Regions from separate parts of the Janthinobacterium sp. SUN137 genome, predicted to be linked through region 1. Evidence: predicted binding sites of a transcription regulator. Region 1 holds the regulator's gene; each other region holds the start of a gene.
The links. The regulator FNR, encoded in region 1, switches genes on or off when oxygen is low (the NO sensors DNR and NnrR bind a similar motif). The targets are predictions, from matches to a motif close to TTGATNNNNATCAA.
Positions count from the first base shown of each region.

Region 2: a site for FNR is predicted at 4,126-4,139, ahead of O3298_RS02515 (universal stress protein). Genes of this name have one in related genera too.
Region 3: a site for FNR is predicted at 1,851-1,864, ahead of O3298_RS24010 (universal stress protein). Genes of this name have one in related genera too.
Region 4: a site for FNR is predicted at 1,881-1,894, ahead of O3298_RS06405 (KamA family radical SAM protein). Genes of this name have one in related genera too.

Region 1 is NZ_JAPWHZ010000004.1:60,956-68,410, reverse strand. It holds gene O3298_RS20750 (response regulator) at 1-2,127, opposite strand, end outside; gene fnr (fumarate/nitrate reduction transcriptional regulator Fnr) at 2,377-3,135, shown strand; gene O3298_RS20740 (FixH family protein) at 3,139-3,663, opposite strand; gene ccoG (cytochrome c oxidase accessory protein CcoG) at 3,766-5,148, opposite strand; gene ccoP (cytochrome-c oxidase, cbb3-type subunit III) at 5,151-6,071, opposite strand; gene O3298_RS20725 (cbb3-type cytochrome c oxidase subunit 3) at 6,064-6,267, opposite strand; gene ccoO (cytochrome-c oxidase, cbb3-type subunit II) at 6,269-6,883, opposite strand; gene ccoN (cytochrome-c oxidase, cbb3-type subunit I) at 6,899-7,455, opposite strand, start outside.
Region 2 is NZ_JAPWHZ010000001.1:537,534-544,988, forward strand. It holds gene O3298_RS02500 (S41 family peptidase) at 1-809, shown strand, start outside; gene O3298_RS02505 (chemotaxis protein CheA) at 999-2,888, opposite strand; gene O3298_RS02510 (protein phosphatase CheZ) at 2,888-3,754, opposite strand; gene O3298_RS02515 (universal stress protein) at 4,221-4,688, shown strand; gene O3298_RS02520 (response regulator transcription factor) at 4,843-5,487, shown strand; gene O3298_RS02525 (Crp/Fnr family transcriptional regulator) at 5,828-6,634, shown strand; gene hemP (hemin uptake protein HemP) at 6,883-7,080, shown strand; gene O3298_RS02535 (hypothetical protein) at 7,166-7,455, shown strand, end outside.
Region 3 is NZ_JAPWHZ010000004.1:779,148-786,602, reverse strand. It holds gene O3298_RS24020 (enoyl-CoA hydratase) at 1-398, opposite strand, end outside; gene O3298_RS24015 (MFS transporter) at 462-1,781, shown strand; gene O3298_RS24010 (universal stress protein) at 1,919-2,356, shown strand; gene O3298_RS24005 (murein transglycosylase A) at 2,397-3,581, opposite strand; gene O3298_RS24000 (hypothetical protein) at 3,676-3,822, shown strand; gene apaG (Co2+/Mg2+ efflux protein ApaG) at 3,849-4,223, opposite strand; gene rpe (ribulose-phosphate 3-epimerase) at 4,388-5,062, shown strand; gene O3298_RS23985 (phosphoglycolate phosphatase) at 5,062-5,766, shown strand; gene trpE (anthranilate synthase component I) at 6,036-7,455, shown strand, end outside.
Region 4 is NZ_JAPWHZ010000001.1:1,406,290-1,413,744, reverse strand. It holds gene O3298_RS06415 (methyl-accepting chemotaxis protein) at 1-1,225, opposite strand, end outside; gene O3298_RS06410 (cache domain-containing protein) at 1,294-1,752, opposite strand; gene O3298_RS06405 (KamA family radical SAM protein) at 2,035-3,399, shown strand; gene O3298_RS06400 (MFS transporter) at 3,402-4,742, shown strand; gene O3298_RS06395 (fumarylacetoacetate hydrolase family protein) at 4,687-5,535, shown strand; gene O3298_RS06390 (carboxymuconolactone decarboxylase family protein) at 5,535-6,101, shown strand; gene O3298_RS06385 (S1C family serine protease) at 6,197-7,455, shown strand, end outside.

The DNA.
Region 1 (7,455 bases):
CACCACGATGGGCTGGCGCTGGCCGCTGGCCGCCTGGCGGATGGCCTTGGCCGTGGCCAGACCGTCCATGACGGGCATGTGCCAGTCGGCCAGCACCACGTCGTACGGTTGCTGCTGCGCCAGGCGTTCGCGGTACAGCTCGATGGCGGCAAAGCCGGAGTCCACTTCGTCGGCCAGCCAGCCCCACGCCTCGATCAGCTTGACGATCAGTTCGCGCGTGGTGCGGTTGTCGTCGGCCACCAGCAGGCGCAGCTGGCCCAGCGCCGGCGTGCGCCGCGTTTCGGCCGGCTGCGCCAGCATTTCGAAGGGCACGCTGAACCAGAAGCGGCTGCCCTTGCCTTCGCTGCTGGCGACGGCGATGTCGCCGCCCATCATGTGGATCAGCTGCTTGCTGATGGCCAGGCCCAGGCCCGTGCCGCCGAAGCGCCGCGTGATGCTCTGGTCGCCCTGGGAAAACGCGGCAAACAGCTGCTGTTGCTGCAGTTCCGTCATGCCGATGCCCGTGTCGCGCACTTCGAAGCGCAGCCAGGCGCGGCCGTTTTCGTTCTCGGCCAGGCTGACGGCCACCACCACTTCGCCGCTCTCCGTGAACTTGATGGCGTTGCCGGCCAGGTTGACGAGGATTTGCTGCAGGCGCTGGGCGTCGCCCACGAGGCGCCGCGGCACGTCGGGCTCGACGGCGATGGCCAGTTCCAGCTCCTTTTCGCCCGCATTCATCGTCATCGTCGTGGCCAGGGTATTCATGACTTCATCGAGGTCGAATTCGACGGGCGACAACTCCATGCGCCGCGCCTCGATCTTCGAATAGTCGAGCACGTCATTGAGGATGCCCAGCAGCGACTGGCCCGCCACTCTGACCATGGTCAGATACTTGCGCTGTTCCGTGTCGAGCCTGGTATTGCCCAGCAAATACACCATGCCCAGTACGGCATTGAGGGGCGTGCGGATTTCATGGCTCATGTTGGCCACGAAATCGCTCTTCGCGCGGTTGGCCGCCTCAGCGCGGTCGCGTTCCTGTTCCAGCTCCGCCGCGCGCGATTCGAGTTCCTGCTGCAGGCGGTCGCGTTCGCTCATCAGGCCGTTGAACGCTTCCGTCAGTTCGCCGATCTCGTCGCGCTGCTGCACCGGCACGGGCGTGAAGCGGCTGCCGCTGGTGCGCAGGGCTTGCAGGGTGTCGCGCAGGCGCACCAGCGGCGACAGCAGGCGCACGGTGACCCAGCCCAGAACAAAGGCGGCCAGCAGCGAGGCGAGGATGCTCCACAGCACCAGCCGGTACAGCACGCCATCGAACGGTTCGAAGGCATCTTCGACGGGGAGCGAGGCGGCCAGCAGCCAGTTCACGGATTTCAGGCGCTTGAAGCTGTTGACGGCCGTGATGCCGCGGCTGTTGGTGCTGACCATGCTGCCTTCGCCATCTTCCTTCAGCAGCTGGGTCGTCGTCAGGTTGGCGTTCGGCTTGCGCGGTTGCAGCAAGCGGCTGGTATCGGGGTGCAGCACGTAGCGCGGCACGGCGCCGCGCGTGAGGATGAAGTAATAGCCGTTCTTGCCGATCTTTTCCGAGCGCAGGCGGCCCAGCAGGTTGTCCTTGTACAGGCGCAGCACGCCGATCACCACGCCGGCCACCTGGCCATCGGCGGCCAGCACGGGCGCCACCATCTGCACGATGGGCATGCCGCTCGACTTGCCCAGCATCGGTTCGGTGATCATGGGCTGGCGTGTGCGCAGGACGGTCTGGAAATACTCGCGCTCGGCGACGTTGATGCCGGCGCGCCCCGCTACCTCCGGCATGTCGGCCACGACGGCGCCATGCGCGTCGAGCACCAGCACGTCATCGAACAGCACCAGCATCGAGCGGCGCGAATAGTATTCGCGCAATTGGGCGGGCCGGGCGATCAATTCCGGCGGCTGCTGTCGGGCCGTCAGGGTGACGATCTGCAGCAGCATGCCCAGCTTGTCGTCGAGCTCGGCAGCGGTGCGGGTGATCAGGGACGATTGCTGGCTCAGCAGTACTCGGGTGAAGTCGTCGCGCATGTGCTGCACCTGGATCATGGTGACCAGCGCGATCATGGCGATCGAGGTCAGGCTGGTGGCCAGCGCGACTTTTGCTTTAATGCCGAGAGGCTTCATGATTTCCTTTTCAGTACCGGGCGGCACAGGCGGCAGATAATGCTGTCAGGAATTTTCCTATCAATGCCCCAGCTTGGCAAGCGGTGCCGCGCAAATTGCCCGTCCCGGATGGGCTTTTGACGATGTTGCCATATAATTAAAGGCTGGACGTCGTTTATTCGCCGAATTTACGGTGAAATTGGCATACGGCAACCCTGTATGCGGCTGTATGCAGTAAACTTGTTGTTGCATTTTCTAAAAGGTACCGACATGACTGAAGCGCTACTCACTCCAACCTTGCCCACCGTGAACGTGGAGGCGTTGCGTGCGCGATGCTCGACCTGCAGCATGCATCAATTGTGCCTGCCGATGGGCCTCGATGTGGGCGACATGGACAGGCTGGACCAGATCATAGGCCGCCGCCGCAAGATCGTGCGCGGCGCCTCGCTGTTCCGTATCGGCGACTCGTTCCAGAACCTGTATGCGATCCGCCTGGGGCATTTCAAGACGTACCAGATCAATCCGGGCGGCGAAGAGCAGGTGACGGGCTTCCAGATGGCGGGCGAACTGCTGGGCATGGACGCCATCAGCGCCGACCGCCACCACTGTAATGCGGTGGCGCTGGAAGACAGCGAAGTGTGTGAAATCCCGTTTTCCAGCCTGGAACAATTGCTGGGCAATATGCCGACCCTGCTGCGCCATTTCCACCGCATGATGAGCCAGGAAATCACGCGCGAGCAAAGCGTCATGCTGTTGCTGGGCAATATGCAGGCGACGCAGCGCTTTGCCGCCTTCATCGTCAACCTGGCGTCGCGCTATGAAGCGCGCGGCTATTCGGGCAGCAATTTCCAGCTGCGCATGTCGCGCGAGGAAATCGGCAACTACCTGGGCCTGACCATCGAGAGCGTCAGCCGCCTGCTGTCGAAGTTCAAGAAGGAAGGCTGGCTGCGCGTCTCGAACCGGGAAATTGAAATCCTGCAGCCGGCGAAACTGAAGGCGATTACGGCCGGCACGGACGTCTGCAAATAAGACTTACAGTTCCTCGTCCGCATGCAGCGCGATGCTGCGCTGCAGCGGCCAGGTCCAGATGCCGGACAGGCGCCACTCGCGTTTGTCGTTTTCCACCAGCACTTGCCAGCGGCTGCGCTCGAGCATCGGCAGCGCCACGGAAAAATTGCCGGCCGCATCGGGCTGTACCAGCACCTTGATATCCTTTTCCGGCAGGGTCGCATGCGCTAGGTGCAGCTGCAAAGGCGCCTGATAGGCCTTGCCGAAGCTGTGCACGGAACCGGTCAGGCGCGCTTGCGCCACGTCATACGACAGGCGCGTATCCATCGCCAGGTCGCTGGCGATCGTGTCGCGCTTCAAATCCTGGTTGATCGCCTTGCCCTGCTTGTAATAATCGCCCACCACCAGCGCATCGGGCTGCGTAAACGCGATATAGCCCATGAAGCTGCCGACGACCACGGACAGGCCGGGGCCGATCATCAGCAGCCATGGCCAGCGATGCTTGTACCACGGTGCAACGGGTGCTTGCAGTTTCAGACTGTCGGACATGATATTTCTCCTGTTTAATCAGCCAGTCCCCGCATGGGGACCGGCCTTCCTGCAACTTCGTGGCGGCGGCGAGGGCACCCGGTCCCCGTCCGCCTTTCCTTGTTAACGTGGCACGATGAATACCGCGCTTTCACGCACATGCAGCGATGGGTCGTCCAGCGATTGCAATTCGATCGCAATCTTGTTCGAGCCCTTCTCTCCCACGCCGTGCGGCACGCGCAGGCGGATCGGCCAACCCAGCGTTTCCGTCGGCTGCAAGGTCACTTCTTCGCGCGTCAGCAAGGTCAGGCCCGGCAAGCCGGAAGCGCTGATTTTGAAATGCTGGCTTTGCTCCGATGTGTTCATGATCTGCAGGCGGTAGACGTTTTCGATCATGCCGTCTTCCACTTCGCGTCCCATGGAACCGCGGTCGCGGATCACGTCCATTTTCAGGGGCGTGCGCAGGGCCAGCGAAGTACACACGGCGATGATGATCAGGGCCAGGATGGAAGTGTAGATCAAGACGCGCGGGCGCATGGCGCGCTGGCGTATCTGCTTCGAATTGAAGTTGTTTTCCATCGCATGGTCGGTACTGTAGCGTACCAGTCCCCGTGGCCGGTCGACCTTGTCCATCACGCTGTTGCAGGCATCGACGCAAGCGGCGCAACCGATGCATTCATACTGCAGGCCGTTACGGATATCGATGCCGGTCGGACACACCTGCACGCACAGGGTACAGTCGATGCAATCGCCCAGCTTGTCGTTGTTGCCGGCCTTCTTGCTCATGGCGCCACGTGGTTCGCCGCGCTTGGCATCGTAGGTGATGATCAAAGTGTCCTGGTCGAACATGGCGCTCTGGAAGCGCGCGTAGGGGCACATGTATTTGCACACCTGCTCGCGCAGCCAGCCCGCGTTGCCGTAGGTTGCCAGGCTGTAGAACAAGACCCAGAACCATTCCCAGGGACCGAAGTTCAGCGTGGTCACCGACTGCGCCAATTCCTTGATCGGCGTGAAGTAGCCGACAAAGGTAAAGCCCGTCCACAGGGCGATGGCGCCCCATACCAGGTGCTTGGCCGTCTTCTTGAACGCCTTGCGCACGGAGGGGCCCTGCTTGTCGAGGGCCATGCGCGCGCTGCGCGTGCCCTCGATGCGGCGTTCGACCCACAGGAAAATTTCCGTGTATACCGTTTGCGGGCAAGAGAACCCGCACCACACCCGCCCGGCAATGGCCGTGACGAGGAACAACAAATACGCACAGATGATCAGCAGGGCCGCCAGATAGATGAAATCCTGGGGCCACAGCACGACGCCGAAAATGTAGAACTTGCGCGTGGTCAAATCGAACAGCAGGGCTTGCCTGCCATTCCAGGTCAACCACGGCAAGCCGTAGAACGCGAGCTGGGTAAGCCATACGCATACCCATCGCCAGGTAGCGTAGCGTCCTTTGGCCTCGCGAGGGTAGATTTGCTCGCGGGCCGCATACATCTTGATGACTTGAGGTTCCATTTTTACTTTGCGGGTGCCTGCGGATTCGACAGGCTCCAGACATACGCCGACAGCACGTGTACCTTGGATTCGCCGAGGAAATCGCTGAAGGCCGGCATGGTGTTGCTGCGTCCCTTGCGTACGGTTTCCATGATGGTGTCGGCGCTGCCGCCGTACAGCCAGGTCTTGTCCGTCAGGTTTGGCGCGCCCAGCATCTGGTTACCCTTGGCATCGGCGCCATGACAGGCCATGCAGGCGCCGAACTTGGCCTTGCCCAGCACGGACTTGACGGGATCCGAGGTCGAGCCGGACAGGCTCAGCACATAATGGGCCACGTTCTCGACATCCTTTTCGGAGCCCAGGGCAGCGCCCATCGGTGGCATTTGCCCATTGCGGCCGTGCATGATGGTGGTCTTGATGATGTCGGGTTCGCCGCCATACAGCCAGTCCTTGTCCGTCAGGTTGGGGAAGCCCTTGTTGCCGCGCGCATCCGAACCGTGGCATTGCGCGCAGTAGGTCAGGAACAGGCGCTGGCCGATGGCTTGCGCCTGCGGATCGGCGGCCACCGTCTTCAAGTCCTGGCTCAGGTACTTGTTGAACAGGGGACCGTAGTCGGCTTCCGCCTTCTTCAGCTCTTCCTCGTACTGGCCCGTCGATTTCCAGCCCAGGCTGCCGGCATAGTTGCCCAGGCCCGGATACAGGAACAGGTAGGCCAGCGAGAAGACGATGGTGATGTAGAACAACCACATCCACCAGCGCGGCATCGGCGTATTGAGTTCCTTCAAGTCCTCGTCCCAGACGTGGCCCGTGGTGCCGTCAGCAGGGGCGCCCTCGACCACTTTGATTTTCGACTGCGAGTACAGCAGCACGCCGCAGCCGATGATGCCCAGCAGGGACAGCACGATGATGTAGATATTCCAGAAGCCATTGGTAAAGTCAGCCATGGTTGTGCTCCTTCGCCAGGGTCATCTCGGCCTCGGCCGGATAGTCGAGCGCGTCGTCGGCGAACGGCAGGCGTGCCGCCGCGTCGAAGTCGCTGTTGCTGCGGCTGAACGTCCACCACAGGATGCCCACGAACGTCGTAAAGGAAACCACCGTCATGACGCTGCTGGCGCTGTCAAACAGGTTTTCGATTGCCATGCTAATTCCTTGTTTTGATTAATGTACCGAGGCCTTGCAGATAGGCGACCAGGGCGTCTTCTTCCGTCTTGTCCTGCAGCTGCGCGGGGCCGGCGGCAATCTCTTCATCGCTGTACGGCTGGCCCAGGCGTTTCAGGGCGCGCATCTTCGGCATGATGTCGTCAGGCACCAGCTTGGTCTTCGCCAGCCAGGGGTAGGACGGCATGTTCGATTCGGGCACCACGTCGCGCGGGTTGTTCAAGTGCGTGCGGTGCCATTCGTCGCTGTAGCGCGCGCCCACGCGGGCCAGGTCGGGCCCCGTGCGCTTGGAACCCCACTGGAACGGACGGTCGTAGACGAATTCGCCAGCGACCGAATAGTGGCCATAGCGTTCCGTTTCCGCGCGCAGCGGACGCACCATCTGCGAGTGGCAGTTGTAGCAGCCTTCGCGCACGTAAATGTCGCGGCCCGCCAGGCGCAGCGGCGAGTACGGTTTCAGGCCGGCGACGGGTTCCGTCGTGCTCTTCTGGAAGAACAGGGGAACGATCTCGACGGCGCCGCCGATGCTGATCACCACCGTGACCAGGGCGATCAGCAGCCAGGGGTTTCTTTCAATCCATGCATGTGAAAATTTCATTTGCTTTCGCTCCTATCAGGCGTGCGCCGCGTTCAGTTCCGGAATGCGGGCGACGGGGAGTTTGCTGCCGCGCAGAGTCATCCAGGTGTTGTAGCCCATGATGCACATACCCGACAGGTACAGCAGGCCACCGGCCACGCGCACCACGTAGTACGGATACGTCGCTTTCACGCTCTCGACAAAGGTGTAGGTCAGGGTGCCGTCCGGATTGACCGCGCGCCACATCAGGCCCTGCATCACGCCGGCGATCCACATTGCCGCGATGTACAGGACGATGCCGATGGTGGCCACCCAGAAGTGCACGTCGACCAGGCGCGTGCTGTGCATCTGCGTGCGGCCCGCCAGGCGCGGCAGCAGGTAGTAGATCGAACCCATGGTGATGAAGCCCACCCAGCCCAGGGCGCCCGCATGCACGTGGGCAACGGTCCAGTCGGTGTAGTGCGACAGCGAGTTGATGGTCTTGATCGACATCATCGGACCTTCGAAGGTGGCGATGCCGTAGAACGACAGCGAAACGATCATGAATTTCAGGATCGGATCGGTACGCAGCTTGTGCCAGGCGCCCGACAGGG
Region 2 (7,455 bases), on a different contig from region 1:
CGGCACGGCCGGCCGCGCCGGGACAGGCAGCGCTAACGAAGGAGCCGGCGCTGCAGATATTATCGGACTCGACCGTGCTCCTGACCTTGCCCAGCTTTCACGGCAGCTACCGCGCCGCCGTGGCCAATCTGCTCGACACGCACCGCACGGCGCTGGCGGCCCGTCCCAACTGGATCCTCGACGTGCGCCGCAACGGCGGCGGCAGCGACAGCACGTATGCGCCGCTGTTGTCCTGGATCAGTTCGGACGAAATAGTCACGATGGGCGCCGAATGGCTGTCCACGCCGGCCAATATCGACGGCCAGGAAAAAGTCTGCGCGCTGCTGGCGCCCGGCGACCAGGCGTGCGCCGCCTTTGCGGGCCAGGCCGTGACGCAGATGCGCACCGTCAAGCCGGGCCAATACGCGCCGCAGCAAAGCAGCGGCACCGTCAGCTATACGCGCGTGGAGATGCCGGAGCCGCGCCGGCCGGCGCGCGTGGCGGTGCTGGTCGACCGCGACTGCGCCAGTTCCTGCGAAGAATTTCTGCTGGCGGCGCGGCAAAGTTTTCATGTGAAATTGATCGGACGCAACAGTTACGGCGCGCTCGATTATTCGAACATGCGCCTGCACATCCTGCCGTCGGGCCAGCGCCACCTGCAATACGCTACCTCCCGCTCTGCCCGCTTGCCGCAGCTGCAGGTGGACCTGGGCGGCATCATGCCCGACATCTATTTGCCGCCGCCGAAGGACGAAGCGGGCCGCGCCCAGGAAATCGTGCGCGTGCAGCGCTGGCTGGAAGGCGGAACTTTGCGCCCGGACAACATTTGACGCCGCTGGCGCCATAAAAAAAGCCCGCTACACATAGCGGGCTTTTTAATGAGTAAAGCAATACTTACGACGCCTGACAAAACCGTCGCGAGCGGAAGGGAGAGGTGGCTAAGAAGCGCAACCGTACTCTGGTACGGTGAGCATCGCAGGCCGCCTACACCGACGCGCAGCAGGTTTGGTCAGGTGTCATCAGGCCGCCAGACGCACGCTGCTGCGGCAACCGTCCATCAGGAACGACAGGCCGACGACCAGCACCAGCTCGCCTTCGGCCGAGCGGGCCGTGCCCGTGATGCCTTCCACGGTGATGGCCGTCATCGGCTTGATCACGAGGTCGGCCGTGCCATCGACGGCTTCCACGGCGAGAATGTACGGCTGTGGCGCAGCGACAACAATGCCGACGCGTTCGCTGCACGATTCGTAGCCCAGCGAACCGGCCAGCGACCGCACGGGCAATGGACGGCCCTGGTCTTTCAGCACGGGCGCGCCGCCCACTTCCATGAAGGTTTCCGGCAATTCGACGACGCGCTGCACCACGGCCATCGGCAGCGCCAGCGCGGCGCCCGAGGTCGACACGAGCATGGTCGGCACGATCGACAGTTCGATCGGCAGGCGGATGGCGAACTTCGTGCCCTTGCCCAGCGCCGATTCGATGTGGATGGCGCCGCGGTTTTTCTCCACGGCCGTTTTCACCACGTCCATGCCCACGCCGCGCCCGGAGACGCTGGACGCGACTTCCTTGGTCGAGAAGCCCGGCAGGAACACCAGCTGGAAGCATTCGTCGTTGCTCAACTGCGCGTTTTCGCTGATCAAGCCCTTTTGCTGGGCCTTGCTGCGCAGGAAGGCCGGGTCCATGCCCTTGCCGTCATCCTGCAGCACGATCATGACACTGTTGGCTTCCTGCCATGCCTTCAGTGAAATATACGATTTGGCGGGCTTGCCGGCAGCCAGGCGCGCTTCCGGCGATTCGACGCCATGGTCTAGCGAGTTGCGCAGCATGTGCACGAGCGGATCGTACAGGCTGTCGACCACCACGCGGTCGACTTCCGTCTCCGCGCCTTCGATGGTCAGTTCGACATCCTTGCCCAGATCCTTGGCCAGTTCGCGCACCAGGCGCGGGAATTTCTGGAACAGGCGGCCGACGGGCTGCATGCGCGTGGCCAGAGTGGCCCGCTGCAGTTCCGTCGAGTAACGCGAAGCGCGTTCCAGGGTTTCCGCCAGGGTCGCCATCAAGGTGGCGGCCTGGCCTTCGAATTTGAATTGCAGCAAACGCTCGAGCAGCACGGCAGCCTGGTTGGCGGCCTGCACGGATTCGCCGGCCACTTCCAGCAATGCGTCGAGCTTGACGGCGTCGACGCGGATGCTGTCTTCCTTGACGGGCGCGGCATGGCGCACTTCCGGACGCTCTTCGCGGCGTTCGGCGCCATCCCAGGCCTTGGCGGCCGGTTTGGCGGCGGCAGCAGCGGCAGGCGCGGCGGCCACGACGGCAGGCGCAGCGGCGACGACGGACACCGGTGCGGCAGCGACGCGGCTGCCCTCGGGCACGACGGCGTTATACATGCCTTCCCAGTCCAGGCCATCGGCGCTGGCAGTGGTCACGACAGCGGCAGGCGCGGCCGCAAGCACTTCAGCGACCTCGGCAACAGGCGCGGCCGCTTCCGCCACCACGGCGGCGGCAGGCGCAGGCGCGTCCATGCCCTTGCCTTCGATGGCGTTCGTCAGGATGTGTTCCAGCTCTTCCGGCATGGCCGGCAAGCTTTCCGGCGCGGCGCCATTTGCCAGCTCCGTCAGCTGGTCGGCCACGAAACCGGACGCTTGCAGCGCCGCCTCGATGGCGATCGGCGTCACGGGCGCGGCGCCCGTGCGCAAGGCGTCGAACAGGTTTTCCGTCAGGTGGCAGGCCGCCACCAGCGCAGGCAGGCCCATGAAACCGGCGCCACCCTTGATGGTGTGGAAGGAACGAAACACGGCATTCAGTGTTTCCTTGTTGTCAGGATCACGCTCGAGGCGCAATAAGTGCTCTTCAACATTAACCGCAAGATCCATCGCCTCAACAACGAAATCCTTGAGCATATCGTCCATTAGAATCCCAAATCCGCAAGAAGGTCGTCTACATTATCCTGGTCCAGCGCCACCGACGGCACGGACGGGCCCTGCATCAGCGGCACCGGCTTTTGCGCCAGTTTTTCGCGCACCTCGGCCGGCGCGTTGTCGCGCAGCAGCTGAGCCAGCTCGTTTTCCACCGTCTTGGTGATGTTGACCACTTTTTTGATCAGCTGGCCCGTGATGTCCTGGAAGTCCTGGGCCATCATGATTTCCAGCAAGCGGGCTTTTTCCGCTTCCGTCGCTTCGGCAACGGCTTGCGCGAACTGGCGCGAATCGCCGGCCAGGGCCTTGAATTCTTCCAGGCTCAGCTTGCCGTCGAACAGCGCCGTCCAGCGGCCGTCCATGTCCTTGGCTTTCTTCGACAGCACGTCCTGCGCCGGCATGCCCTCGTCGAGCGTGTTCAAGACCTTGTTGGCGGCCTGTTCCGTCAGGGTGGCGACATATTCCAGGCGGTCCTGGGCGTCGACGATCTGCGACGACGCTTCCGTCAACGCCTTGTCGTAGCCCAGTTCGCGCAGCGAATCGTGCAGCAGGCGCACGATGCCGCCCAGGCGCTCGAACATCGGCTTGTCGGACTGGTCGACCGGGTCGGCCGCTTCGCCAGGCGCGTCGGCGCCGGCCACGGGGGCCGCTTCCGCTGCGGCTGGCGCGGCAGCCACCGGCGCCGCTGCGGCTGCCGGTACGGCGACGCTGGCCGACACGGAGTCGAACAGCGCATCAAAATCGTCATCCGCGATCACGGCGGGAGCGGGCGCGGCGGCAGGTGCCGGCGTGGCTGCGGCCGCGCTTTGCGCGGATACTTCATCGAATAATGCATCGAAATCATCAGCGGCGTTGGTCATATCCCTGCTTCTCCATAATTTGTCAAAATTCCGCCTGAACTGTGCGTTTTACAGACTGATACCCACAATTTCTCGATTAAGATGATTTGAGGCAATACCGCTGCGATGGTGCGAGTGTAGCAGGGCGCCGCCCTGTTGGTAAATCTCAAAACGCGCTTCCTGGTGCAAAGCGGGTCCGCAAGAGCTTTTCCGCCAGGAAATAAGTGTTCCTGCTGTTGTATTTTGAAATACTACCATTGGCGTGCGTGCAAGACCACGCGCGACACAAGAAATCCTGCTCTCAAGCGCCTGTACAACGGCGCCAGGCGGACCCTGCCGCAGCTAAACACGATCTTTCTGCCAATGTTGTCTATACTGAAGGTGCAGTAGTATTGATAATTATCAAGTCTTTACATGAATACAATGCTGCCGCGACGTCTACAATGAGAGGCGTTGCGCGCGCTGAGTCACTGCCAAAGGACCTGCCATGTATAAGAAAATTCTGATCGCCACGGACGGCTCCACCGTCTCCAACTTGACGGCCTGTGCCGGCGTTGCCTTTGCCGAACAAATGCACGCCGACATCCTTGCCGTGTATGTGGCGCCCGAGTACCAGTACCCGGTGTACATCGAAATCATTCCGCCGAGCTATCCCAGCGAAGAGGAATACCGCGTCGCCATGCGCAAGGCGGGCGCCGACCACTGGCAACCCGTGCTCGACGCGGCTGCCAAGCGGGGCTTGCAAGCGACGGGATTGACGGCCTTTTCCGACAGTCCCGCCCTGAAAATCGTGGAAGTGGCGCAATTGCAGCAATGCGACCTGATTTTCATGGGTTCGCATGGCCGCAGCGGCTGGGGTCAGCTGCTGCTGGGCAGCGTGACCAACAAGGTGCTGTCGCACTCGAAATTGCCCGTGCTGGTGCATAGGCTGATCAAGGAACCCCTGACGAAATAAGGGGTCACATGGCCACGGGGGCCGTCGCACCGGCACATCTCAAGAAAAGGCACAGTGCGGCCGCTTCGGTTAAAATGACAACGTTTCTCGTTTCTCAACATTTGATTGTCCGATGACGGACAGAGCAGATTACACGCCACCAGATTGCCCGCCTATGATACGTATTGTGATTGCCGACGACCACACCATCATGCGTGAAGGATTGAAGCGCATCCTTGACGGCGCGCCGGATATCGACATCGTGGGTGAAGCCATCGACGGTTTTGAAGTACTCAACCATGTGCGCCAGGGCGGCTTCGACCTGTTGCTGCTCGACCTGTCGATGCCGGGCCGCAGCGGCGTCGACCTGATCCGGCAAATCCGCAGCGAGGCGCCCAAGCTGTCCATCCTGATCCTCACCATGCACGAGGAAGAGCAATATGCGGTGCGCGCCATCCGCGCCGGCGCGCAAGGCTATCTGACCAAGGAAAGCGCGGGCACCCAGCTCGTGGGCGCCATCCACAAGGTGGCGTCGGGACGTCCCTATATCAGCGCCGAGGTGGCGGAGCAGCTCGTGCTCAACATCATGATGCCGAATGAAAGCTTGCTGCATAAACAGTTGTCGGACCGCGAATTCGAAGTCTTTTCCCTGCTGGTGGCAGGCAAGTCGATCACGGAAATTGCCAACAACCTGCATCTGAGCGTCAAGACGGTGAGTACGCACAAGACGCGCATCATGCAAAAGATGGGCATGAGTTCGCTGTCTGAAATGGTCCAGTATGCCGTGGCGCACCGCCTGCTCTCCCCCTTCAAGACCTGAATACGGCGGCGCGCGCCCGCGCGTCGACTGTAGGAACAATCCTACTTCATCTACCACAGCTCCTACTGCCATATTCAGCCACTGCTGATATTAATTGCATACGCTTGTTGGCATACTGAAACCAGTAATCAAGTTGCTGGAAAGTTATTTCATCACACAGCAAGTCTTCAGCGAATTGAGCATTACCTGCCCGAACGCGCGCCGCCGGCCCACGCCTGCCCGCCGTCCCGCGCACCCCGTCATTCAACTCTGAACTACCTGTCACCAGGAGATGAACATGCTGTCCACGCAAATGCCCGACACCCGCGCCGCCTCACCATCGCTGCCCCCCTCCGCTCCGATGGAAGCGGGACGCCAGCGCCAGGGCCGGCTCTGGTCGAACCTGAAGGAGGTGTGCGACCTGCTGCATATCTCCAGCGCCTGCACCATCGCCGCCGACGAACTGCTGTTCCAGCACGTGCAATTCAAGACGGGCCAGCGCGTGCATACGATCGGCCAGCCGTTCGACACCCTGTACATCGTCAATTCGGGCTTCCTGAAAACCGTGCTCATCGATGAGTTCGGCAATGAGCAGGTACTCAGCTTTCCCATGAAGGGCGACATGCTGGGCGTCGACGGTATCCACTCGCGCCACTATTCCTCGGAAGCGGTGGCCCTGTCCGACTGCGACCTGATCCTGCTGCCGTTCAAGAAACTCACGGCGCTGGGCCGTGTCCACTTGGAACTGGAAAATGTCATGTACGGCGTGATGAGCCGCGAACTGGTGCGCGAGCAAGCCATGATCGGCATGCTGGGCGCCCTCAGCGCCGAAGCCCGCGTGGCGCGCTTCCTCGTCTCGCTGGCCGACCGCTTTGCGCAGATGGGCTACTCGAGCAAGCTGTTCAACCTGCGCATGACGCGCCACGAAATCGGCAGCTACCTGGGCCTGACCCTGGAAACGGTCAGCCGCACCTTGTCCGCCTTCAATGAAATCGGCCTGATCACGGTTGACCAGCGCACCATCGGCATCAAGGATCCGGACGCCCTGAAAACCCTGCGCCGCCTGCCGCCGTCGCGTTCGCGCGCCAAGCAGCTGGCCGCCGCCAAGCTCAAGGCCGATACCACCGCGGCCGCCAGCGCCTCGGCGCAATTGCTGGCCACCATCTAGCCCCATCCCGATTTCCTCAAGCTTGGCACAGGCTTGACCCGGCCAAGGCGCACTGCCTTGCCGGGTCTTTTTTGCTGCCGCCCCCTTCCGCGCCGCGCCAGCGGCCGCCTTTGCGCAGCACTCGCTCCCACGCTGCCGTCCCACCGTAAAAAAGCGCGGATTCCGCACAAATAAGCCTTGCTTTTCGGGCCACATTCAACAATAATGCAAATACGAATCATTCTCAACTGAGACAAAGAAAGCCCAACATGCAAAGCTCAAAACCAGCCTTGATCCAGGATGCCGCTACCGCCCACGTCCGTCCTCCCGTCAGCATGGCCCAGCCGGCGCGCCGCATCACCAGCGAAGCGCTGCTGCAGCAGGGCCGCGAAGTGGAGATTGAGCACAGCGGCAAGATCTATCGCCTGCGCGTCACCCAATTGAACAAGCTGATCCTGACTGCCTGAAGCAGCACGGCAGCCAGTCACCACACTCGCCAGCCAGTCGTGCCCCGTGCGCGCAGCCAGCCAAACCACCGCACAGGAGTGTTTGATGGCGAACGACCGACCTTCCCCGATGTTTCCTCCTCCGCAAGGCCAACAGCCTGAACTGCTGCTGTCGGCCGTGCTGCACCTGATGTCGCACTACCATGCGGGCAGTCCCTGCGAGAAACTGGCGGGTGTCATCGAACGCCATCTGCAAGTGCTGTCAAACTCGCCCGGCCTGGGCCCCGTGCTGCAAGCGACCTGCCAGCAACTGTCGCAGCAATGGGCCGCCCTGGTGGCGCTGCACCGGCCCGCGCCGCCCAGGACCAGCTGGCTTGAGCGCCTGGCACGCATGCT
Region 3 (7,455 bases), 720 kb from region 1:
ATTTCCGGCTGGCCAAATTTGGCGCTGTCGGCGGCGATCAGGAAATCGCACATCATGGCCAGTTCGCAACCGCCACCGAGCGCATAGCCGGCCACCGCACCCACCACAGGTTTGCGCACGCGCAAGATATGTTCCCAGTTGCGGCTGATGTAGCCCTGGGTAAAGGTGTCCGGGTAGGTGTAATCGGCCATGGCGGCGATGTCGGCGCCGGCGGCAAACGCTTTTTCGCTGCCCGTGAGCACGATGCAACCGATATTGTCATCCGCATCGAATTTCAGCAAGGCGTTGCCCAGCTCATTCATCATGTTGTCGTTCAAGGCATTCAAGGCCTTCGGGCGATTCAGGCGGATGACCGCCACTTTGTCCTGGATATCGATGATCAAGTCTTCGTATTGCATATAGTCTCCTCTGGATGAACACGGTGACAACGATTGTAGCGGCTAACGGCAGCGGCGCGGCAGGTGCGCTGCTATTATTGTGAGCCTGATCATTTTCATATCGAGCAAGATATTTTCTCCTCCCTCTTCCAGTACTGCGCCCATTACCTGCGCGGCGACGGCAGCGCCGCCAGCGTCGATTTCCGCCGCCTGTGGTTCAGCAACGGCCTCAATTGCTTCGGCGCCCAGATCACCTCACTGGCCCTGCCCCTGTGCGCGGTGCTGTTACTGCATGCGACGCCGGAACAGATGGGCGTGCTGGTTGCCTTGCAGGCGCTGCCGTTCGCCCTGTTCGGTTTGCCCGTCGGCGTGCTGCTGGACCGGCGCAGCAAGCACCCGATCATGCTGTTCAGCGAAAGCATGTCCGGCCTGGCCCTGGCCAGCGTGGCAGTGGCTTACTGGTGCGGCGTGCTGTCGATGCCGTGGTTATATATAGTAGGGTTCATCATCGGCACGGGCTTCGTCGTGGGCGGCGGCGCCGAGCAGGTGTTTCTGACTTTCCTAGTGGGCCGCGATGGCTTGATCGATGCGCAGTCGAAATTTGCCGCCACCGAATCGGCTTCGCGCCTGATCGGTCCCGGCCTGGCCGGCGTGCTGGTGCAGGTCTTGTCCGCGCCCGTCGCCATCCTGTGCACGGCGTGCGGTTATCTGATTTCCGTCTTCAATTTGCGTGCCATGAGCGTGCGCGACCCACGCCCGGCGCCATCCGACAAGCACGCTTTGCGCGACATCGCCGACGGCTTGCTGTTCGTGTGGCGCGAGCCGCTGCTGCGCGCGCTGGCCTGGGGCGCCGGCATCTGGCACTTCCTGTTTTACGCCAGCATGGCCTTGACGGTGCTGTTCGCCACGCGCGATCTGGGCATGAGTCCTGGCGTGCTGGGCATGACGCAGATGCTGGGCGGCGCCGGCGTGCTACTCAGCGCCTTCATCGTCAAGCCATTGACAAAGCGCTACGGCGCCGGCCGCATCATCCTGATCGGCCTGGCATCCACCTCCGTGTGCTTTGCCCTGACGCCGACGATTCCGGCAGCACTGTTCGGCAGCGCGGCCGCCAGCGCCGTGGCGTATGCCATATTGATGTTCTTTTTCGATTGCGGCGTGATGCTGTTCTTTATTCCCTACCTGGGCCTGCGCCAGAAGGTGACGCCCGACCCCATGCTGGGCCGCATGACGTCGACCATGCGCTTCCTGACGGTGGCGACGGCGCCGCTGGGCGCGCTGGCCGCCGGCTGGATCGCGGAACACTTTGGCGTGCGCAATGGCCTGGCCTGTATCGCGGCCGGCAGCATCCTGTTGACGGTGGCCATGGTGTGGGGCACGCCGCTGCGTAGCGTGCGCACCTGAAGCGATGAACGGGCATACACTGCTAAAAGATTGCCTTGGCGACACTATTCGCGCCAAAGCCTGCGAGGTTTGATTTATATCAAGGTTTTAATTGATGTAAATCCATAAGCTGTCTTACATCACTTGAGGAGCACGCCATGTTTAACACCATCTTATTTCCCACCGACGGCTCGCCGTTGTCCGACAAAGCCGCCGAGACCGCCCTCGCCTTCGCCCAGCTGAACAAAGCCAAGCTGGTCGCCATCAGCGTGGTGCAGCCCTTCCCGTTCTCGCCGATGGCCGACGGCGGCATCGTGCTCGACGCAAGTCTGTATGAACAGCAGATGCAGGAAGCGTCACAACGCGCCATCGACAAGATCGGCGCAGCGGCGCGTGACGCCGGCGTGCCTTTCGAAGGCGTGGTGGCCGTATCGCCGAGCCCGCACGATGAAATCGTCAATGCGGCGCAAACCTACCATTGCGACATCATCCTGATGGCCTCGCATGGCCGCAAGGGCTTGAACAAGTTGTTCGTGGGCAGCGAAACGCAAAAAGTGCTGGCCCACACCCATTTACCCGTCATGGTCCTGCGCTAACCTTGCGCTAGCGCAATCCCCGCCCGGCGCCGCGAGAAACTCAGCGCGCCGGCGCCTGCTTCGGCAACAACACCCACACGGCGCCGCTCTGCTTCATGCGGCCCGCATTCTCGGCCGCTTCCGCGCCAAAGCCAAAGAAATAATCGACCCGGATCGGCCCGCGAATGGCACCGCCCGTATCCTGCGCCATCACCAGGCGCTGCATGGGAATCTCGCTATTGGCTTGCGTGGTGGACAAGAACACGGGCGCGCCCAGCGGCAGGAAGCGCGAATCGATAGCCACCGAACGCTGCGGCGTCAGCGGCACGCCCAGCGCGCCCTTCGGCCCCACTTTCGGATCGGGCAAGCGCTCTTCCTTGAAGAAGACATAGCTCGGGTTGGCGTTGAACAATTCATCCTTGCGCGTGGGATGGCCGGCGATCCACGCCTTGATGCCCTGCGCTGACGCTTGGCTCAGGGTCAGCTCGCCCTTGTCGACCAGGTAGCGGCCGATCGATTTGTACGGATGGCCGTTTTGATCCGCGTACGCCACGCGCACGGTTTCCTGCGTATCGGTCAGCTGCACGCGCCCGGAACCCTGCACTTGCAGGAAGAACGCCTCGACTTCGTCATCCACCCACAGCAATTCCTTGCCCGTGACGGACGTGGCGCGCTCGATGTCGGCGCGGGTTGCGTACGGTATCACCTTCTTGCCGACCAGCTTGCCCCGCAAGCGCATATTTTTCAGTTCCGGATACACGCCGGACAAGTCCACCGAGACCAGATCGTCAGGCACCTTGTACAGCGGTGTCTGGTATGGGCCACCGCGCTTGCGCGCGCCGTGCAGCAATGGCTCGTAATAACCGGTCACCAGTCCAGTATTGGCGCCATCGGCGGTGACGACTTGATTTGGCACAAAGAAGGTCTCGAAAAACAGGCGGATGGCCTTGTCGCTGTCGGCATTGACCTGGCGCGCAATCGTGCACGATTCCTTCCAGTCCGGCCGCTTCACCAGCACGCCGCACGAAGCCATGAAGGCGGGCCAGGCGGCGCGCATGTCGTCGCGGGCCCAGCCAGGCAAGGCGGCAAACTTGGCGGGCACGAACGTGGGCGCCGCCACATCCGTGGCATCCTTGGCATCGGCCGGCTTGGCAGGCACAGGCTTGACGACGGTCGGCGCAATGGCGGGCGCCTTGCCGCTGGAAGCAGCGGGCGGCGCGACGGGCGGCGTGGTGCAGGCGGACAAGACAAGCGCGACGGCGCCGATTGAAACAGGTAGACTACCGCGTGTAAACAGACGGCTGGTAAATGGGCTGCGGGTAAATAACATAGGGATGGGTATGTGGATCTTGATGATAGAGGCGCTGGTGGCGTTCTTCTTGCTGGCATTTATAGTCTGGTGGACCATGTATTCGGGCAAAAAGCCCGCACCGCCGGCGCGCAAGCAGCTCAGTGAAGAGCAGGACGCCACCGAAAAACTGAAATAAGGGGGCAAGCCCCCCCCGGCGTTTCCTTAATGCAGGGTGCGCGGCACCGACAGCACGAACTCGGGAATCGGCGCTTCGAACTGATGGCCGTCTTCGGCCACGCAGAAGTATTCGCCGTGCATCGAGCCTTGCGGCGTGCCCAGCATGGTGCCGCTCGTGTATTCGAACTGCTCGCCCGGCTGCAACAACGGCTGGTGACCGACGGCGCCCAGGCCGCGCACTTCTTCCACCTTGTTGTTCGCATCCGTGATGACCCAGTGGCGCGAAATCAGTTGCGCGCCAGCCGTGCCCGTGTTGACGACGCGGATCGTGTAGCTGAACACGTGCCGCCCCTGGTCCGGTGCCGATTGATCGGGCAGATATTGCGTTTTGACCGTTACCGTAAATTCATAAGTCGCCATCGTCATTCCTCTTCAGACATTGCCAGTCATATTGTGTGTCGCGCGCGACGCATTGGCCATTGCGCGATGCGTATTCTGTGTTTCACCGTACTTCATGAGGCATGGTAACGGCGTCAGGCGTAAAATAGCGCAAATCGCATTTTCTATCCTTTGGCTACTTCACCATGACAACATTCCGTATCGCTCCCAGCATCCTGTCCGCCGACTTTGCCCGCCTGGGCGAGGAAGTGCGCAACGTCGTTACCGCCGGCGCCGACATCATCCACTTCGACGTGATGGATAACCATTACGTGCCGAACCTGACCATCGGCCCGCTGGTGTGCGAAGCGATTCGCCCGCACGTGCAAGTACCCATCGATGTGCATCTGATGGTCAAGCCTGTCGATCGCATTATCCCGGATTTCGCCAAGGCTGGCGCGAACATCATCACCTTTCATCCGGAAGCGTCGGATCACGTCGATCGTTCCTTGCAGTTGATCCGCGACAATGGCTGCAAATCGGGCCTGGTTTTCAACCCAGGCACGCCGCTGCATTACCTGGAACACGTGATGGACAAGATCGACATCATCCTGATCATGTCCGTCAACCCGGGCTTCGGCGGCCAGTCCTTCATTCCGCAAGCGCTGAAGAAAATCGCCGAAGCGCGCCGCATGATCGACGAATCGGGCCGTGACATCATGCTGGAAGTCGATGGCGGCATCAAGATCGACAACATCGCCGCTGCCGCCGCCGCCGGCGCCGACACCTTTGTCGCCGGCTCGGCCATCTTCGGCAAGCCGGACTACAAGGCCGTCATCGACGCCATGCGCGCCGAACTGGCCAAAACGGTGGGCAACTGATGCAAGCGGGCACGGTGAAAGACCACGTACTGGCTGGCGTGCGCGCCGCCATCATCGACCTCGATGGCACGATGCTCGACACCGTGCCCGATTTTCATGTCGCCATCAATGGCATGCGCGCCGAACTGGACCTGGCACCCATCAGCGCCGACGCCATCAAGTTGATGGTGGGCAAGGGTTCGGAAAACCTGATCCGCACCGTGCTGGCGCTCGACTTCGATGACGCCGGCGTGGAACAGCGTTTCGAGCAGGCGATGGAGGGCTACCAGCGTCACTACCTGGCCATCAACGGCCAGTTCAGCACCCTGTATCCGGAGGTCGAAGCGGGGCTGGCGGCGATGAAGGCGGCGGGCCTGCGCCTGGCCTGCGTCACCAACAAGCCGATCGCCTTCGCCCTGCCCCTGCTGAAACTGAAAAACCTGGATCAGTATTTCGAGATCGTCTATGGCGGCGATTCGCTGCCGCAGAAAAAACCGCACCCCATGCCGCTGCTGCAAGTGTGCGCGGACTTCGACTTGCCGCCATCCAAAGTGGTGGCCATCGGCGACTCCTCGAATGACGCGCAAGCGGCCAGGGCTGCGGCTTGTCCCGTACTGACGGTACCGTATGGCTACAATCACGGACACTCTATACACGATACCGATTCCGATGGTATAGTAAAGACACTGCTCGAAGCAGCCCGTTTTATTGGCATGCAAAACTAACCGGCATACTGACCAAACCCAACACCATATCGTGAACACGTTTCTCATCAAAAAACACAATGTCACCCAAACCGGCTCGATTGAGGCCTGGCTTTGGCGACGCTGGCAATCCTGGCAGGCTTAAGGGCCGAGCCGTTACGATTGCTGCCGGTTGTACACACGTCGTTTGCGCATGTTGCGCACGTTGCGTGTCCCGGCAAGTTTTTTGATAACCCACCGCAGGGTTTGTGCACTATGCACACTCATACCCTGACGGCATGGAGAGAAACATGACCGAACTCGAATTCAAATCGCTGGGCCAGCAAGGCTACAACCGCATCCCCCTGATCGCGGAAGCGTTCGCCGACCTGGAAACCCCGCTCACCCTGTACCTGAAACTGGCACAGTCCCAACAAGGCGGCAAGAACACCTTCCTGCTCGAATCCGTCGTCGGCGGCGAACGCTTCGGCCGCTATTCCTTCATCGGCTTGCCTGCCACGACCGTGTTGCGCAGCTATGGCAAACGCACCGAAATCGTCAAGAACGGCAGCGTGATCGAAGAACACGAAGGCAATCCGCTCGACTTCATCGAACAATTCCAGTCGCGCTTCAAGGTGGCCCTGCGCCCCGGCATGCCGCGCTTCTGCGGCGGCCTGGCCGGCTACTTCGGCTACGACACCGTGCGCCACATCGAGAAGAAACTCGCCGGCGGCGCACCGAAAGACGACTTGAAGCTGCCCGACATCCAGCTGATGGTGACGGAAGAACTGGCCGTCATCGACAACCTGTCCGGCAAGCTCTACCTGATCGTCTACGCCGACACGACGCAACCCGAATCGTTTTCGAAAGCACAGCAGCGCCTGAAGGATTTGCGCATGATGCTGCGCCGCGGTGTCGATGCGCCCGTCACCAGTGCTTCCGTGCGCACGGAAACCATCCGCGACTTTTCCAAGGAAGATTACCTGAAGGCCGTCGCCAAGGCGCATGAATACGTGATGGCGGGCGACCTGATGCAGGTGCAGATCGGCCAGCGCATCCGCAAACCTTATGTCGATTCGCCGCTGACTTTGTACCGCGCCTTGCGTTCGCTCAACCCGTCGCCGTATATGTACTTCTATAATTTCGGTGACATGCAGATCATCGGCGCCTCGCCGGAAATTCTGGTGCGCAACGAAAAGACGGCGGACGGCGGCAAGAAAGTCACCTTGCGCCCGATCGCCGGCACCCGCCCGCGCGGCGCCACGCCAGAGCGCGACGCCGAATTGTCGGCCGAGCTGCTGGCCGACCCGAAAGAGATCGCCGAGCACGTGATGCTGATCGACCTGGCGCGCAACGATATCGGCCGCATCGCCGAGACGGGCAGCGTGCAAGTCACCGACCGCATGGTCATCGAAAAATACTCGCACGTGCAGCACATCGTTTCGAACGTGGAAGGCAAGCTGAAGGATGGCCTGTCGAACCTGGACGTGCTGCGCGCGACCTTCCCCGCCGGCACCCTGACGGGCGCGCCGAAAGTGCGCGCCATGGAAGTGATCGACGAACTGGAAATCACCAAGCGCGGCATCTATGGCGGCGCCTGCGGCTACCTGTCGTTTGGCGGCGAAATGGATGTGGCGATCGCCATCCGCACGGGCGTGGTCAAGGACGGCATGCTGTACGTGCAGGCCGCGGCCGGCATCGTGGCCGACTCCATCCCCGAAATGGAATGGC
Region 4 (7,455 bases), on a different contig from region 1:
CTTGCGCCGAGCGCTGCGCCAGGGTGCGCACTTCCGACGCCACCACGGCAAAGCCGCGGCCCTGTTCTCCCGCGCGCGCCGCTTCCACCGCCGCATTCAGCGCGAGGATATTGGTCTGGAAGGAAATCCCGTCGATCACGCCGATAATATCCACGATCTGGCGCGAATTGGCGCGTATTGTCGCCATCGTCGTCACGGCTTGCTGCATCGACACGCCCCCTTGCACGGCCAGGGTGGATGCCTGCCCCGCCAGCTCGCAGGCCAGTTGGGCGTTGTCGGCGTTGTCATTGACGGCTTGCGTCAGCGCTTCCATGGCGCTCGACGTTTCTTCCAGCGAGCTGGCTTGCATTTCCGTGCGCGCCGACAGATCCAGGTTGCCGGTGGCGATTTCGTGCGAGGCCGTGTCGATCGATTGCACGGCGCCCATGATGGTGCGCAAGGTCTGATTCAGGTGGGCGATGGTCTGGTCCAGCACGCGCGAGGTGGCGGCGATTTCGTCATTGCCCTGCTTGGGCGCGCCGGCCATCAGCTTGCCCGCCGCCAAGTCTTGCACGGCGTCGGCAATGCCGCGGATTTCCACCAGCATGGCGCGCCGCACCAGCATGGTCACCACGATGGAGACGAGGATGGAGAGCAGGACGGTCAGCAGCAAGCTCCAGCACAGGGTGCGAAACTCGGCGCTGGCCGTCGCATGGGCCTGGCTGCTGAGCGTCGTTTCCAGCGCGGACAGTTGCGCCAACTGCGTATTGAACTGGCCGAACTGCGTTTCCGCCTTGAGCATGGAATTGGTGGCGATCGACTGGTCCATCTGCGCCATTTCCATCGTTTCCAGCACAGCCTTGCGATAGCCGGCCAGTGCTGTGATGGCCGCATCGACCAGGGTGAGTTCGGCGCCCGTGGCCGTGGCGCGCAGCGAGGCCAGCTGGGTGCCGATGGCCGCGTGGCGCGCCTTGATCTGTTGCTCCAGTGTATCGAGGCGGGCCTTGGCGAAGCTGCCATTCGTCCACGACAGCAACTGGTACATATTGCCGTGCACATGCTTGGCGTCCCCCAGTACGTCGGCGGCTGCCTTCAGGTGCGTGATGCGCACCCGCACCATGTTTTCCAGCGAGGCATTTTGCCGCACCATGCCATACCAGGCGCCGGTCGAGCTGAGTATCAGCAACAGCAAGACCAGGGTGGGTGCCAGCAATAATTTTGGCCCTATGCGTAATTGATTGAGCATGCTCGACTCCTGGCGATGGCCGTTCAAACCGCAGGCGGCGCGCGGTGTGCATGCGCGCCGCCCTTGCCCTATTTTTTGTAGATCCCCGCTTCCAGCACCACATCGTTGACGCGCAGGATGTAGGTGGTCTTCGGTTCGATCTTGCCGGTGGTGGGATTCTTGTATTGATAATCGACCCAGCCCTTGCCCTGTTTTTGCGCCAACTCAATGATTTCACGGCGATATTTCTTGCCATTCGCATCGGGCACATCCGTCAAATCCTTGCCCACGATGGAAGGATTGATGGGGTGGGCCAGCACGATGCCCGTCTTGATGTCGCGCATGTCCACATACAGCGAGCCCTGCACGAAGTCCGGGTCTTTCGCTGTGATTTTTTTCATCATTTCTTCCTTGCCATGCGCCTTCATGAAGGCGGCACCCCGTTCGGCCATGGCGATGGCGTCTTTTTCCGTTGGTTCGACCGCGGCGCTGACGTTGCCACCGGCAAATGCCAGGCACAGCAGGCTACCCGTGAATAAGCGTTTCATGAAAGCTCCTTGTGATATCGAGGGATATGTTGCCAAGTCGTAATTTACGTCGCCGACGCTTCCCGCAAATTGCGATGGCACAAACTAAGGTGTTGCTTGTCGGTAGCTTGCAACGTATCGACGGCTTGTTGATATGTAACAATTTGGTTCCGAGCGGCAAGAACTATGATGACTTTCACAGCATGCCAAGCTGGCAAGGCATGGCAGAGGAAGAGGCTGGAATTGGCCGGGATAGGGCTGGTTTCAAGGAAGTTATCGCTGTTTACTGGCAAGGAGCCGATCGTGTCCGCACCCATTACCGAGCCGTTTTCACCCAAGTTCAAGCCGTATACGCGGCACACCATACAACAGGCGCGGCAGTGGGAATGGCTGCCGGAAGAGCAGCGCGAAGCCGTGCAAGTGGTGTCGCACGTCTTGCCGTTTCGCACCAATGCCTATGTGCTCGACCAGTTGATCGACTGGAACAACATCCCCGACGACCCCATCTATCGCCTCGTCTTTCCCCACCGCGACATGCTGGCGCCCGAACAGTACGCGCACCTGCGCGAGCTGGTGCTGGTGCAGAGGGACAAGGCCGCTATCGATGCCTATGTGCATGGCTTGCGCCTGGGCATGAATCCCCATCCGGCCGGGCAGATGACGCACAACGTGCCCCGGGTCAACGATGCGCCCGTGCGCGGCTTGCAGCATAAATATGCGCAAACGGTGCTGTTTTTCCCCAGCGCAGGACAGACGTGCCACGCGTATTGCACCTTCTGTTTCCGCTGGCCCCAGTTCGTCGGCATGGACGACATGAAGTTCGATGCGCATGAGTCGCATGAGCTGGTCGCCTACCTGAAACTGCATCCGGAAGTGACGGACGTGCTGATCACGGGCGGCGACCCGATGATCATGAATACGCGGCAACTGGCTGCCTACCTGGAGCCGCTGCTGGCGCCGGGCCTGGAACATATCCAGAACATCCGCATCGGCACCAAGGCGGTGGCGTATTGGCCGCAGCGCTTCGTCTCGGACCGCGATGCGGACGACTTGATGCGCCTGTTCGAGCGTATCGTCAAGGCGGGCAAGAACTTGGCCGTGATGGGCCATTACAGCCATGCCGTCGAGTTGCGCCAGGACATCGCCCAGCAAGCGGTGAAGCGCATCATTTCCACGGGCGCCACCTTGCGCATGCAGGGGCCGCTGATCCGCCACATCAACGAAGACCCCGCTAGCTGGGCCGAGCTGTGGCAGGCGGGCACGCGCCTGGGGGCGATTCCGTATTACATGTTTGTCGAACGGGACACGGGCCCGCGTAGCTATTTCGAGTTGCCCCTGGCGAAGGCGCACGAGATTTTCCAGGCCGCCTACCAGATGGTGTCCGGTCTGTCGCGCACGGTGCGCGGGCCTTCCATGAGCGCGTTTCCCGGCAAGATCGTCATCGATGGCATCGTCACCATCCATGGCGAAAAACTATTTGCCCTGCAATTTTTGCAGGCGCGCAACCCGGACTGGGTGCGCCGGCCGTTTTATGCTAAGTTCGATGCGGAAGCGACGTGGTTGGACGATTTGAAGCCGGCCTTTGGCCAGGACAAGTTTTTCTTTGAAACGGATGACCCGGTGCCGCAGGTGCCGCATAAAATCATCCGCCTGGCACAGGCCGCCTGAGCATGCACGGCCACGGCGCGCCTGCCCGCTCCGGCGCGGCCGTGTTTTGCCTGGTGTTCCTGCCGTTCGCACTCGGGCACTACTTGTCGTGCCTGTTGCGCGGCGTGAATGCCGTGCTGACGGCCGAATTACTGGGCGCCATCGCCCTGACGCCAGCCCAGCTGGGCCTGCTGACCAGCGCCTTTTTTCTCGCTTTTGCGCTGGTGCAATTGCCGGTCGGCATGGCGCTGGACCGCTACGGCCCCCGCACGGTGCAACTGTGGCTGCTGGCGCTGGCGGCCCTGGGCGTGTGGCTGTTCAGCCGGGGCCACAGCTTTGCCGGACTGATGTGGGCGCGCGCCTTGATGGGGGCGGGCCTGGGCGGCTGTTTCATGGCCGCCGTGAAAGCGGTCTCGTGCGCCATCGCGCCAGCTCGCCTGCCTTCCGTGCATGGCTATCTGATCGCCGTGGGCGGCCTGGGGGCGGCCACGGCCACCATGCCCGTCAAGCTGGCCCTGCACTACACGGATTGGCGCGGCGTGTTCCTGGGCCTGGCGCTGGCGGCGCTGGCCATCGGCTTGCTGATCCGCCTGCTGTCGCCGGCCCAGCCTGCACCCGCCGCGGCGAGGAACAAGGTCAGCGTCTGGAGCGTGTATGGCGACAGGGCCTTTCGCCGCACCATCGCGCTGATCCTGCTGCCGCACACGGTGTTCTTTGGCGTGCAGGGCTTGTGGGTGGGGCGCTGGCTGGCCGACGTGGGCGGCTTGTCCGACGACAATGTCGCGTATTTGTTGTATCTGGGCATGGCGGCCGTCATCTTCGGCGCCATCGGCATGGGCATGCTGACGGAATGCGCGGCGCGGCGCGGTATTGCACCCATGCAAGTGGCGGGCGTGGGCATCGTCCTGTTTGTCGCCGTGCAAGTGGCGATGGCGTGCAATGTGGTGCCCAGCCTGCCTTTGCTGTCCGTGCTATTTACCCTGCTGGGCACGGTGACGGGCCTCGAGTATGCGATCGTTGCGCAAAGCATGCCGGCCAGTTTGACGGGCAGGGCGGCCACCTGTTTGAATTTGCTCATTTTCACGGGCGCCTTCCTGGTGCAGGCGGGCTTTGGCCTGATCCTCGGCTGCTGGCCCCTGAACAGCCAGCAGCAGTATCCGCCGCAGGCGTACCAGGCGGCGTTTGGCGTGCTGGCGGCCTTGCAATTGCCAGGACTTGCGATGTTTTTCATTCACCGCTGCAGGCGTGCCGGGCCATCCGGTAAAATGGCAGCCTGCACAGCGGCAATGATCAACTCCAAGGAAGACTATGAAACTCGTTCGTTATGGACGTCCAGGCAAGGAAAAACCGGGCCTGATCGATGAAGAAGGCAAACTGCGCGACCTGTCCGGCGTGATCGCCGATATTGATGGCGCACAACTGTCCGACAAGGCCCTGCGCAAGCTGGCCAAGCTCGACGAAAAGACCTTGCCTTTGGTGCGCGGCAATCCACGCTTCGGCGTGCCGCTGGCGAAAGTCGGCAAGTTCATCGGCATCGGCCTCAATTACGCGGATCACGCGGCCGAGGCCGGCATGGCTATCCCGGCCGAACCCATCGTCTTCATGAAGGCCATTACTTGCCTGAATGGCCCGGACGACAATGTCGTGCTGCCAAAAGGTTCGAAAAAGACGGATTGGGAAGTGGAGCTGGGCGTGATCATCGGCACGCGCGCGCAATACGTGAGCGAAGAGGACGCCCTGAAATACGTGGCCGGCTATTGCGTCGTCAACGACATTTCCGAGCGCTCGTTCCAGCTGGAGCGGGGCGGCCAGTGGGACAAGGGCAAGGGCTGCGACACCTTCGGCCCCGTCGGCCCATGGCTGGTGACGCGCGATGAAGTCATCGACGAGCAGGATCTGGACCTGTACCTGGAAGTCAACGGCAAGCGCATGCAGACCGGCAATACGCAAACCATGATCTTCACGGTGGCACAGATCGTCAGCTACCTGTCGCAATTCATGACCCTGGAACCGGGCGACGTCATCGCCACGGGCACGCCGCCGGGCGTGGGCCAGGGCCGCAAGCCGCAGCGTTTCCTCAAAAAAGGCGACAGCATGCGCCTGGGTATCGCCGGCCTCGGTGAACAGCAGCAGGATGTGGTTGCCTGGACTGCCTGATGGCCGGTAGCGATATCGACCGTTTGCCGCCGTTGCCGCTGGATCAGCTCGATGTCCAGCAGCGCGCGGCCGCGCAAGCCATCATCGACGGTCCGCGCGGGGCCCTGTACGGCCCCTTCGTGCCGCTGATCCGCAGCCCCGAGCTGATGGAAACGGCGCAGCGCATGGGCGAATACTTGCGCTACCGCAGCGCCATCGGCACGCGGCTGTCGGAATTGGCGATCCTGGTGACGGCGCGCCAATGGGACCAGCAAGTCGAGTGGGCCATCCACGCGCCGCTGGCCGTGCAGAACGGCATTGCGCAAGCGGCCGTGGATGCCATCGCTGCGCGGCGCGTACCGCTTGCCCTGAAGGAAGATGAGCAAGCCGTGCACGACTTTTGCATCGAGCTGCAGCAGAACAAGCGCGTCAGCGATGCCACGTATGCGCGGGCGCTGGCGCTGTTCGGCGAGCACGGCGTGGTCGACTTGATGGGCATCAATGGCTACTACACTTTCCTGGCCATGGTGATGAATGGCGCGCAGACGGCGGTGCCGGCCTTGGGTGTGCCGCCCATGCCCGCCTGATGACAGGTGTTTTTCGGGCAAAGATGGACAAAGTGTAATGAAGTTGAAATTATTCAATATATAATTTTACTTCCCTGCCATTGCCAACAAGCTCAATGAAAACTCGTCCGTGCTTCACCCTGATGGGCCGCGCCTTCCTGGCGCTGGCCCTTTCTTTTTGCCCCCTGATGACGGTGCGCGCGCTTGCCGCCGAGACCGCTGCAACCGCCAGCCCCGGCGCTTCCGCCCTGGAGAATTCAGTCGTCAAGGTGTTTTCCACCCTGCGCGGGCCGGATCCCTATAAACCGTGGAGCAAGGCTGCGCCGCAAGAGGTGACGGGTTCCGGCGTCGTCATCGAAGGCCGCCGCATCCTCACCAATGCGCATGTGGTCGGCTATGCCAGCCAGGTGCAGATCCAGGCGAATGGCGCCGGCGACAAGATACCGGCGACCGTGCTGGCCATCTCGCGCGGCATGGACCTGGCCTTGCTGAAAATTGACGATGACAGTTTTTTTGCCAGCCATAAAGCGGTGCCGCGCGCCAATGTCTTGCCGGACGTGCGCGATGCCGTGCTGGCGTATGGCTATCCGACGGGCGGCACCTCGCTGTCGATCACCAAGGGCATCGTTTCGCGCATCGAATTCGTGCGCTACAACTTCCCCGTGTCCGGCCTGCGCATCCAGATCGATGCGGCCATCAATCCGGGCAATAGCGGCGGCCCCGTGATTGCCGGCGACAAGATGATCGGCCTGGCCTTTGCCGGCATGCTCAATGCGCAAAACATCGGCTACATCATCCCCAACGAGGAAATCGAACTGTTTCTGCGCGACCAGGACAGTGGCGCGCCCAAGGGCAAGCCGGCCATGCGTGACGTGACGCAAACGCTGGAAAATCCCGCGCTGCGCACGTATCTGAAGCTGGCCAAGGGTGTCGAAGGCGCCGTCGTGATGACGCCGGCCAGCAAGGATGCCGCCTATCCGCTCAAGGAGTGGGATGTCATCACGCATATCGGCGATTTTCCCATTGACAACCAGGGCATGGTCAAGCTGAATGCCAACAGCCGCGTGCGCTTCCAGTACCGGGTACAGCAGCTGGCGAAAGACGGCCAGTTGCCGTTGACGGTGGTGCGCCAGGGCGCGCCCCTGAAAATCAAGGTGCCCGTCTCGGCGGCGCACCCGATGCTCATCAGCGGCTTGCAGGGCAATTACCCATCCTATTTCATCTTCGGTCCGATGGTGTTTTCGCGCGCCAGCACGGAATTCATGGCGGCGCCGAATGGCAACCCGGCGATGTTGGGCGGCATGGCGTTTGCCGGCAATCCGCTGGCCACGCGGCGCGGCGATGCGCCCGACAGCGAACGCGAGGAACTGGTGGT